DNA from 3 places in the Streptomyces sp. NBC_00122 genome. Region 2 is predicted to be linked to each of the others. Evidence: riboswitches for the same ligand, from Rfam matches in the RefSeq annotation. Region 2 holds a riboswitch; each other region holds the start of a gene.

Region 1 (3,265 bases), 2.5 Mb from region 2:
GGGCCAGGCGCTCCGGGTTGGTGACGAAGAGGTCGTCGCCGACGATCTGGACCTTGGCGCCCAGGCGGTCGGTGATGGTCTTCCAGCCGGCCCAGTCGTCCTCGAACAGCGGGTCCTCGATGGAGACCAGCGGGTACGCCTCGACGAGCTCGGCGTAGTAGTCGGTCATCTCGGCGGCCGAGCGGGACTGGCCCTCGAACTCGTACTTGCCGTCCTTGTAGAACTCGGACGCGGCGACGTCGAGGGCGAGCGCGATGTCCTTGCCCGGGGTGTAGCCGGCCTGCTTGATGGCCTCGATGATGAGGTCGAGCGCGGCGCGGTTGGACTCCAGGTTCGGGGCGAAGCCGCCCTCGTCACCGAGACCGGTGGACAGGCCCTTGGTGTGCAGGACCTTCTTGAGGGTGTGGTAGACCTCGGCACCCCAGCGCAGCGCCTCGGAGAAGGACTCCGCGCCGATCGGGGCGATCATGAACTCCTGGATGTCCACGTTGGAGTCGGCGTGCGACCCCCCGTTGAGGATGTTCATCATCGGAACGGGCAGCAGGTGCGCGTTCGGACCGCCGAGGTAGCGGAAGAGCGGAAGGTCCGAGGCCTCCGACGCGGCGTGCGCGACGGCGAGGGACACGCCGAGGATGGCGTTCGCGCCGAGGGAGCCCTTGTTGTCGGTGGCGTCCAGGTCGAACATGGCCTGGTCGATCAGACGCTGCTCGGTGGCGTCGTAGCCGACGAGCTCCGGGCCGATCTGCTCGATGACGGCGAGGACGGCCTTCTCGACACCCTTGCCCATGTAACGGTTGGGGTCACCGTCACGGAGCTCGATGGCCTCGAATGCACCGGTGGAGGCGCCGGACGGAACTGCAGCACGGCCGGTGCTGCCATCGTCGAGGCCCACCTCGACCTCGACCGTGGGGTTGCCTCGGGAGTCCAGGATTTCCCGGGCTACGACGACGTCGATGGACGGCACGAGCATCTCCTTCTGGGATGTGACGCTGGGTGTGCGGTGGCGTCAGGCCGTGGGACGGCCTGGCCGACTAGAGCCTAACCGGATCCGGGCACTCACCCTGCCGACCGCCCGGTTCCTGGGACGAAAAAGGGCCCGAATACCCCTCTTCCCGGACATAGAGGCCTCGGTGACGGGGGTTCTGCAGCCGCACACACCACCGCCCGGCGCGTGGGGGGAGACGCGCCGGGCGGTGGGGATGGTGAGCGTTGCTGCGACTCCTGCGGCTATTGCCGCAGTGTTCAGCTGAGCTTCAGCTTCTGACCCGGGAAGATCAGGTCGGCGTCCGAGACGATGTCCTTGTTCAGCTCGAAGAGCTTCTCCCAGCCGCCCTTGACGCCGTTGGCCTCGGCGATGGTGCCCAGGGTGTCTCCGGACTTGACCTCGTACGAGCCGTTGCCGGTCTTCGGGGCCGGGGCCTCGGAGCGCTCGGAGCGGGTGGTCGGGGCCGGGGCCTCGGAGCGCTTCGTCTCCTTCTTCGGCTCGGTCTTCTTCGGCTGGGTCTTCTTGGTCTCGGTCTTCTTCTCCGTCTGCTTCGGGGTTTCGGCCGCGCCGCCCCCGCTGTAGGAGGAGTTCGACAGACCCACGCCACAGGACGGCCAGGCGCCCTTGCCCTGGCCCTTGAGGACCTTCTCCGCGACGGCTATCTGCTGGGACTTCGAGGCCTGGTTGGCCTGCCCGGCGTACGCCTTGCCGCCGTACGCGGCCCAGGTGGACGACGAGAACTGCAGGCCGCCGTAGTAGCCGTTGCCCGTGTTGATGGCCCAGTTGCCGCCGGACTCGCACTGCGCGACGCGGTCCCACTCGGAGGAGGTGGCGGCACTGGCGGAGCCGGCGGCCATCAGGGGGGCGGCGACGGCCACACCGGCGACACCGGCGAGCGTGACGATGCGGGCGGTGCGCTCGATGGCGGTACCGCGGCGGTGCTTGCCCTTGCCGGAAAGCAGCATGGAGTTTCTCCTCACCGACGCCTACGAGGTGAGCTGTCGGGTTCGGGCGAGTGAGTTGCCCGGCCGTGCGACCTAGCGCACGTCTTAACCCCTAGCCGGTGGCGTGACCGTCTCTCAACGGCCGCTCCCGGCACCTACCTTGGTTCCCCCGCTCCTGCCTTCGGCGCTTGACGCGACGACTGTTCCCTCCGTCCGCCGGCAGGACTCGGCGATGCGGTCGAAGGAGCTCGCGGTGGCGAGCGATTCAGAAGGTAGACAGGTCTCCCCCCGATGTTCAACGACCGACATCGGGGGGAGACGACCCCTACTTGCGCTGCCAGTACGGGTGTTTGCGCAGGTGAGGGCGGGGTTTGCGGAAGCCCCGGGGCGAGACACGCCAGTTGACCGGAAGAGACGCATGTCTCACTTACAGAAAACGGACAATCGACTCTTTCCGGATGGCTCAAGTGTCCTTATTGCACGGTTAGATCCAGGTTCTGTCCGGGCTTGATCAGATCCGCGTTGCCGCCGATGACCTGCTCATTGGCCGCGTAGAGCCCCTTCCAGCCGCCCTTGACCCCCTTGGCATCCGCGATGGTGACCAGGCTGTCGCCCGCCTGCACGGTGTACGAGGGGGCCGACGCGGCATCAGATGCGGCCGGCGTCTCGGTCGCGGGGGCTCCGCGGTGCTTGCCGTTGCCCTCAGCTGCCGTGACGGGCGGTGCGGTGGGGCCGGTGGAGGTGCCCGGGGTGGCCGGGGCGCCCTGGGTGGCCGGTGCCGTCGGGTCCGTCGTGGCGCCAGGAGTGGTGGGGGCCGCGGGGTCGGCCGGGGTCACCGGGGGCTGGCCCGGGGTGCCGGGCGGCGTGGTGGGCGCGTTCGGGTCCACGGGGGCGGTCGGTGCGCCCGGGGCGGTCGGGGTCGGCGTCACCTCGTCCGGCGAGGGCATGACGGGCAGTCCGAGGGAGGGCGCGAGCGGGCCGTCGGGAATGACGAACGACGGGGTGGCCGACGGGCTCGGGGCGGGGGTGGGAGCGCCGAAGTCCGTGGACGGCTTCCCCTTCCCCGTGGAGGGCACGTCCTCGTCCGGCCGAGTCGGCGCCGGGCCCTTCACGGCGGAACCGCCGGGCAGGCCGGGGTCGACGACCGCGGCGGGGCTCTGCCCCTCCAGCCCGGCCGACGCCGCGCACAGCGGCCACGCCTGCGGGCCCTGGGAAGCCAGAATGCGCTCGGCCACGGCGATCTGCTGGGACCGGCTCGCGAGGTCGGGCCGCTTGGCGAAGTCGGAGCCGCCGGCGCTCTGCCACTCGTCCTGGCTGAACTGGAGGCCGCCGTACT
Region 2 (3,265 bases):
CGGTACACCCGCCGGAGCCGCGGCCCCCACCACCCCGGGGCCGCGGCTCCGGCGTTCGCGGGTCCACCCAGCTCCGCCCAGCTCCATCCGGCTTCACCCGGTTCCCCCCGGCTTCACGGAATACGGCACGCGAAAACACGGCAGCGCTGCGGGCACGGCGAATTCGGCGCCACGAAAATGCGGCAGCCCGGAAATGCGGCAGCCCGGAAATGCGCCGGCGCGGGAATCCGACTCCACGGGAATTCGGCGCGCAACAAATTCACGCACCCCGGAAATCCCGGCAGCGGCGCCCGGATACGTCCCTTTGTATACGGGCCCTGTTAATGCCGGCCGCTCGCCATGTTTACGGAAGGTTGCGAAGTGCTCACCGTCGGCCGGAGCCGCGGCCGGTGCGCGGCCGTCGCCCGGTCGGCGTGGACCGCCGTCAGCGCCCGGGCCCGCTCCGCGTCCCCGCGCGCCACCGCGTCCACGATCGCCCCGTGCTCCGCCCATGACTCCACCGGCCGGGCCGGCGCCTCCACCACGTACATCCACGCCACCTTGTGCCGCATCTGCGTGAGCAGGGCGACCAGCCCGGGACTCCCGGAGGCCTGCGCGAGCGTCTCGTGGAACCAGCCGCCCAGGGACCGCAGATCCTCGCCCTGGCCCCGCCTGGCCCGCTCCTGGCCCAGCCTGACCAGCCCGCGCAGCACCTTGAGGTGGGCCTCGGTGCGCCGCCGGGCCGCCCTGGCGGCCGCCAGGGGCTCCAGCAGCATCCGCACCTCCAGGAGGTCGGCGGCCTCCTGCTCGGTCGGCTCGGCCACACAGGCGCCCGCGTGGCGCCGCGTGGTCACGAACCCCTCGGACTCCAGGGTCCGCAGCGCCTCGCGGACCGGGACGCGCGAGACTCCGTACCGGCGGGCCAGCACTTCCTCGGTCAGCCTGCCGCCAGGTTCGAAGACCCCGGAGACGATGTCGTCGCGGATTGCCGTGCATACCGCGTGCGCAGGAATACGCAAGACCGAACCTCCGCTATTTCTGACTGCCACGCTCATTGGACGCGCATGTGCGCAACTCGACTCTATTGCAACACACGATAATTTCCGAGAGCGCTCGGAAATGCGAAACATTTGCCCGCCGGAGCAGCGCGAAGGCCCCGGCTCGGGGAGCCGGGGCCTTCGGTGAAGCGGTGCGGTGCGCGTCAGAGGCTGACGTCGTGCGAGCGCAGGTACGCGATCGGGTCGATGTCCGAGCCGTACTGCGAGCCGGTGCGGGCCTCGAAGTGCAGGTGCGGGCCGCTGGAGTTGCCGGTGGAGCCCGACAGGCCGATCTGCTGGCCGGGGGTGACCTGCTCGCCGACGGAAACGCTCAGCGAGGACATGTGCCCGTACTGGGTGTACGTACCGTCGTTGTGCTTGATGACGACGTTGTTGCCGTACGCGCCGCCCCAGCCGGCCTCGACCACGACGCCCGCGCCGACCGCGTGGACGGTGGTGCCGGAGGCGGCGTGGAAGTCGATGCCGGTGTGGCTGCCGGAGGACCACATGCCGCCGCCCGCCTTGTACTGCGTGCTGACGTACGAGCCGTCGACCGGTGCGACGAAGGTGTTGAGGCGCTTGCGCTCCTCCTCGCGGGCCGCGCGCTCGGCGGCTTCGCGCTCGGCCTTCGCCTTGGCCTCGGCGAAGCGCTTGGCCTCGGCGGCCCGCTGCTTGGCGTCGGCCTCGGCCTGAGCCTGGGCGGCCGCGTGCTCGGCAGCGCGGTGCTGGGACGCGGCCTGGTCCTGGATGTCGTCCTGGAGGTCCTCGGCGACGACCACGGCGCCGAGAGCGTTGTCCTGGGGCGACTGGTGGTCGCTGTTGTCCGCGGCGAAGGCCGGAGCGGCGAGGGAGCCGACGACACCAGTGGTGGCGAGGGCGGCTATGCCGGCGTAGCCGGCGGTCTTGCGGCTCAGACGGCTGGAACCACGGTGCTTACCGGAGCCGGCGGGACGACTGCCAAACGCCATGAAGGGGTTGATCCTTTCCTTCCTTCTCGCCTACCGGGTTAGCTGACGGGTTCGGAGCAGGAAGGTCTCCTACGGGCCCCCTCTGGCGAGGCGGTCCGATTCACCCCAGGGACACATGTGGGTCCCCGGCTCCCCAGGCTCGCGCCTGACGGGGACTCGGCGATCGCTGCCCGGTGCCGCGGATGCGACGGGTACGACTGACGGACAGCACGAGTGACGCTAGGCGGATCATCAGTCAATCGCCAAACAGACACGCCTTTTTGTTGCGTACGCCACACCACATAAAAGCAACCTCACCACCAAACGGACAAAAGGGCCCTGGCGGACAAGCCCGCCAGGGCCCTGCGTGAATCGGCCAGTCGACCGACTGCCGCCGTCAGTTGGTGACGACGCTCACCTCGCCGATCCCGAGGGCGCGCACCGGCGCCTCGATCTGCGCGGCGTCGCCGACCAGGATGGTGACCAGCCGGTCCGCCGGGAAGGCCTTCACGACCGCCGAAGTCGCCTCCACCGTCCCGGTTTCGGCCAGCTGCGCGTACAACTGCGCCTGGTAGTCGTCCGGCAGCTCCTGCTCGACCTGGTCCGCGAGGGTTCCGGCGACCGAGGCCGCCGTCTCGAACTTCAGCGGGGCCACGCCCACCAAGTTCTGCACCGCCACGTCCCGTTCGGCATCGGTCAGGCCGCCCTCCGCGAGGGTGCGCAGCACCTCCCAGAGGTCCTCCAGCGCCGGGCCGGTGTTCGGGGTGTCCACGGAGCCGCTGATGGCGAGCATCGAGGCGCCCTTGCCGTCGGCGGTCGAGCGCAGCACCTGGCCGAAGGAGCGCACGCCGTAGGTGTACCCCTTCTCCTCGCGCAGCACCTTGTCCAGGCGGGAGGTCAGCGTGCCGCCCAGGCAGTAGGTGCCGAGCACCTGGGCCGCCCAGACCCGCTCGTGCCGGTCCGGCCCGATCCGGCCGATCAGCAGCTGCGTCTGGACCGCGCCGGGCCGGTCCACGATGACCACGCGGCCGGTGTCGTCGGCGGTCACCGGCGGCACCGGGAGGGGCTCGGCGGTACCGCCCGTCCAGGCGCCCAGGGTGTCCGCGACAACGGCGTCCAGGTCGATGCCGGTCAGGTCGCCGACGACCACCGCGGTGGCCGTGGCGGGGCGTACGTGGGCCTCGTAGAAGGCGCGTACGGCCGCGGAGTCGATCCGCGCGACCGTCTCCTCGGTGCCCTGGCGCGGGCGGGACATCCGCAGGGAGGCCGGGAACAGCTCCTTGGAGAGCTGCTTGGCGGCGC
Region 3 (3,265 bases), 890 kb from region 2:
CCGGGCAGTCGTAGCGGTCGGCGATCGCGCGGACGTGCGCGCTGTACGTCGCCACCTTGCCCCTCAGGTGCTTGAGGACCGGCACGCCCCGGGTGTCGAAGCCGGTGGTGATCATGACGTGGCCGACGGCCCCGGTGAGGTCGGCGACGGCCGCCTCGAACCGCTCCGCCACGTCGTCGGGGTCGCTGCCCGGCCGGATGATGTCGTTGCCGCCCGCGCAGAAGGTCACGAGGTCGGGCGCGAGCTCCTTGGCCCGCGGGACCTGTTCCGCCACGATCTGGTCGAGGAGCCGGCCGCGCACGGCCAGGTTCGCGTACCGGAAGTCGTGCTCGTCACGCCGGTCGGCCAGGAGCACGGCGAGCCGGTCCGCCCAGCCGAGAAAAGAATCCCCGGGTCCCGGGTCCCCCACGCCCTCGGTGAAGCTGTCCCCGATCGCCGCGTACGAGCCGATGGTCTTGAGTGTCGTCGTCGTCGCTGCCACGAGACGACATCCTTCACTCCCGTACACGACCTACGCCAACGTAAGCAGGGGTTGACGGACCGTGATCTTTACCACGCGGGGGATAAGGAATAGGTACACGTGAGGCCGGGACCCCCCTCGGGCCCCGGCCTCACGCACGCCGGTGTTGCGACGGCGGGTGCCGTCAGATGCTCACGCCCTTCGAGCGGAGGTAGGCGAGCGGGTCGATGTCCGAGCCGTAGGACGGGCCCGTGCGGATCTCGAAGTGGAGGTGCGGGCCGGTCGAGTTGCCGGTGGAGCCGGAGAGGCCGATGCTCTGGCCGCCGGTGACGCTCTGACCCGCCGAGACGGACAGCACGGAGAGGTGTCCGTACTGCGAGTAGGTGCCGTCCGCGTGCTGGATGATGACCTCGTTGCCGTACGCGCCGGCCCAGCCGGCCGAGATCACGGTGCCCGCGCCGACGGCCTTGACGGTGGTGCCGGAGCTGGCGATGAAGTCGACGCCGGTGTGGTAGCCGGAGGACCACATGCTGCCCGCGACCTTGTACTGGGTGGAGATCCCGCCGCTCACCGGGGCCACGAAGCCGGAGGCCGACTGCTGCGCGGCCGGCGCCTCGGCGGCGGATTCCCGCTGCGCCGGGGCGGCCTTCTGGGCGGGCTTCGGAGCCTGCTTCGGAGCCCGCTTCGGAGCCTGCTTCGGAGCGGGCTTCGCAGCTGCCCTGGGAGCCGGGTCCTGGGCCGGGGCGGCGGGGGCGGACTCGGCCGCGGCCGCCGCGCCGAGGGTCAGCTTCAGGCCCGGGTGGATGAGGGAGGGGTTGGTGCCGACGGCCTCGCGGTTGTCGGCGTACAGCTGATACCAGCCACCGGAGAGGTGACGCTCCGCGGCGATCTTGGAGAGGTAGTCGCCGGGCACGACCGTGTAGACGGTCGGCGCGGTCTCCACGGCGGCGGTCGGGGCGGCCTGGAGCGAGAGGGGAACCTGCGGCGCCACGGCGGGGGCCGCGGCCGGCGCGGCGGCCGGGGCGCCGGCCGCCTGGGCGCCGGCGGCCCCCAGCAGGGGCAGCGCGAGCGCCGCACCGCCGGTGCCCGCGACAGCGAGGCCGCGGAACATGGAACGGGACTTGGGACGGCGGTGCTTACCCTTTGCGGACATGGCGAATTCCTCTCCGTCGCCTGCGAGGTGAGCTGTCGGGTTCGGACTGGAGATGTCCGGCTGTCCATGAACGGAACATGAACGACTTCACCCCGAGCAGTCCCGGAAAAGATCCGGAACAGCGGCTTACCTGGTTCCCCCGCTCCTGCCGCGCGCGTGAATAGTCGAGTGCGGTTTCCCGGGCGGCGGCAGGATTCGGCGGTCCACCCGGATCGATCGCGAAGGTAATCCCATAAGGCCGTACGCAACAAGCCGTGAATTCCCTGACGCAATAACAGGGATGAGGGACCGACGGAATTCCGGTCACCCTGCGTCCATTCCCCGCCGCCAACGACCCCTCCGGCCGGGCCCTTCGGCTTTCGCGATCAGGCACGCACGGTCACCGTATGATCTGGCTCACGGGGCCGCGTCCGATCTCGCCGCTGTTTATGGCAAGTTGGCGCCAAGTACCTCAATTAGGACAGATGGCCCACTACGAAGCGGAGGAGTTCCCGTGACCCAGCAGATACAGGAGCCGGAACTGTCCGGAGTGCGCAATTTCCGCGATGTGGGCGGATTGCCGACTTCCGGCGGGAGAAGGGTCAAGACGGGACGACTGTTCCGAAGTGGACATCTTGCGCATGCCACCGAAACCGACGCAGAGTTCCTCGCCTCGCTCGGCCTCCACACCGTCTTCGACTTCCGCAACAACGCCGACCACGCCCTGGAGGGGCCGGACGTCGAACTGCCCGGCGTACGGAACGTCAACATCCCGCTCTCGGATCCGGCCGACGGCCGGGAGTTCTGGAAGATGGTCCGCGACGGCGACCTCGACCAGCTCCGCTCGATCCTGGGCGACGGGAAGGCCGCCGCCCGGATGGTGAACTCCTACCGCGGGATCATCAAGCACCGCACCGCCGAGCACAGCCGGGTGGTGCACGCCCTCGCCGAGGACAGCGTGCCCGCCCTCCTCCACTGCGCGGCGGGCAAGGACCGGGCGGGCCTGTCGATCGCCGTCACCCTGCTCGCGCTGGGCGTCGAGCGCGAGGCGATCGTGGCGGACTACCTGGAGTCGAACGCTCCGCACCGCCGCTACCGGGTACGCCGCAGCGGCGAGCCGGTCGAGGCCCGCTCCTCCGAGGCGATGGAGCTCCTCGCCCCGCTCTTCGACGCCCGCGCCGAGTACCTGGAGGCGGCCTTCGACACCATCGACGAGCACTGGGGCGGCGTGGACCGCTACCTGGCCGAGGGCCTCGTGCTCACGCCCGAGACCCTCGGCCGGCTGCGGGAGCGGCTGCTCGACTGACGACGGCGGGGCAGGCCGTCACCGGTTCCCGACGGCCTTCCCCCGGCCACCGCCGTGAGAGGCCCCCATCACCAGGGTCCTGGCGAAGTCCCACATCAGCCCCGAGCCTCCGTGCGCCTCGTCCATGACGTCCCGGAAGGCTCCGACGAACCGGTCGACGTCCCGCTCGTCCACGATCAGCGGCGGGATGAGCTTGATCACTTCGAGGTGGTCCCCGGACACCTGCGTGAGGATCCGGTGCTTCTGGAGCAGCGGCACGACGACCATCTGCGCGAAGAGCCCCTTGCGGGCAGCCTGCAGCACGGTCCACCGGCTGCGCAGCCCCAGCGAGGACGGCCGGCCGAACTCGATGCCGATCATCAGCCCA

The links. A riboswitch is a leader RNA that binds a small molecule or an ion and turns the genes downstream of it on or off. The one in region 2 is predicted to bind cyclic di-AMP.
Positions count from the first base shown of each region.
Region 1: linked by a shared signal. The riboswitch ahead of OG737_RS11230 (transglycosylase family protein) and the one ahead of OG737_RS23195 (M23 family metallopeptidase) in region 2 are both predicted to bind cyclic di-AMP.
Region 3: linked by a shared signal. The riboswitch ahead of OG737_RS26735 (peptidoglycan DD-metalloendopeptidase family protein) and the one ahead of OG737_RS23195 (M23 family metallopeptidase) in region 2 are both predicted to bind cyclic di-AMP.

Region 1 covers NZ_CP108191.1:2,391,894-2,395,158, forward strand. Annotated here, with positions in the region: gene eno (phosphopyruvate hydratase) at 1-970, opposite strand, end outside; gene OG737_RS11230 (transglycosylase family protein) at 1,243-1,950, opposite strand; cyclic di-AMP (ydaO/yuaA leader) riboswitch at 1,954-2,126, opposite strand; gene OG737_RS11235 (transglycosylase family protein) at 2,403-3,265, opposite strand, start outside.
Region 2 covers NZ_CP108191.1:4,898,091-4,901,355, reverse strand. Annotated here, with positions in the region: gene OG737_RS23200 (GntR family transcriptional regulator) at 321-998, opposite strand; gene OG737_RS23195 (M23 family metallopeptidase) at 1,181-1,984, opposite strand; cyclic di-AMP (ydaO/yuaA leader) riboswitch at 1,998-2,156, opposite strand; gene OG737_RS23190 (pitrilysin family protein) at 2,361-3,265, opposite strand, start outside.
Region 3 covers NZ_CP108191.1:5,789,227-5,792,491, reverse strand. Annotated here, with positions in the region: gene OG737_RS26740 (SGNH/GDSL hydrolase family protein) at 1-481, opposite strand, end outside; gene OG737_RS26735 (peptidoglycan DD-metalloendopeptidase family protein) at 645-1,613, opposite strand; cyclic di-AMP (ydaO/yuaA leader) riboswitch at 1,618-1,790, opposite strand; gene OG737_RS26730 (tyrosine-protein phosphatase) at 2,107-2,898, shown strand; gene OG737_RS26725 (aspartate aminotransferase family protein) at 2,917-3,265, opposite strand, start outside.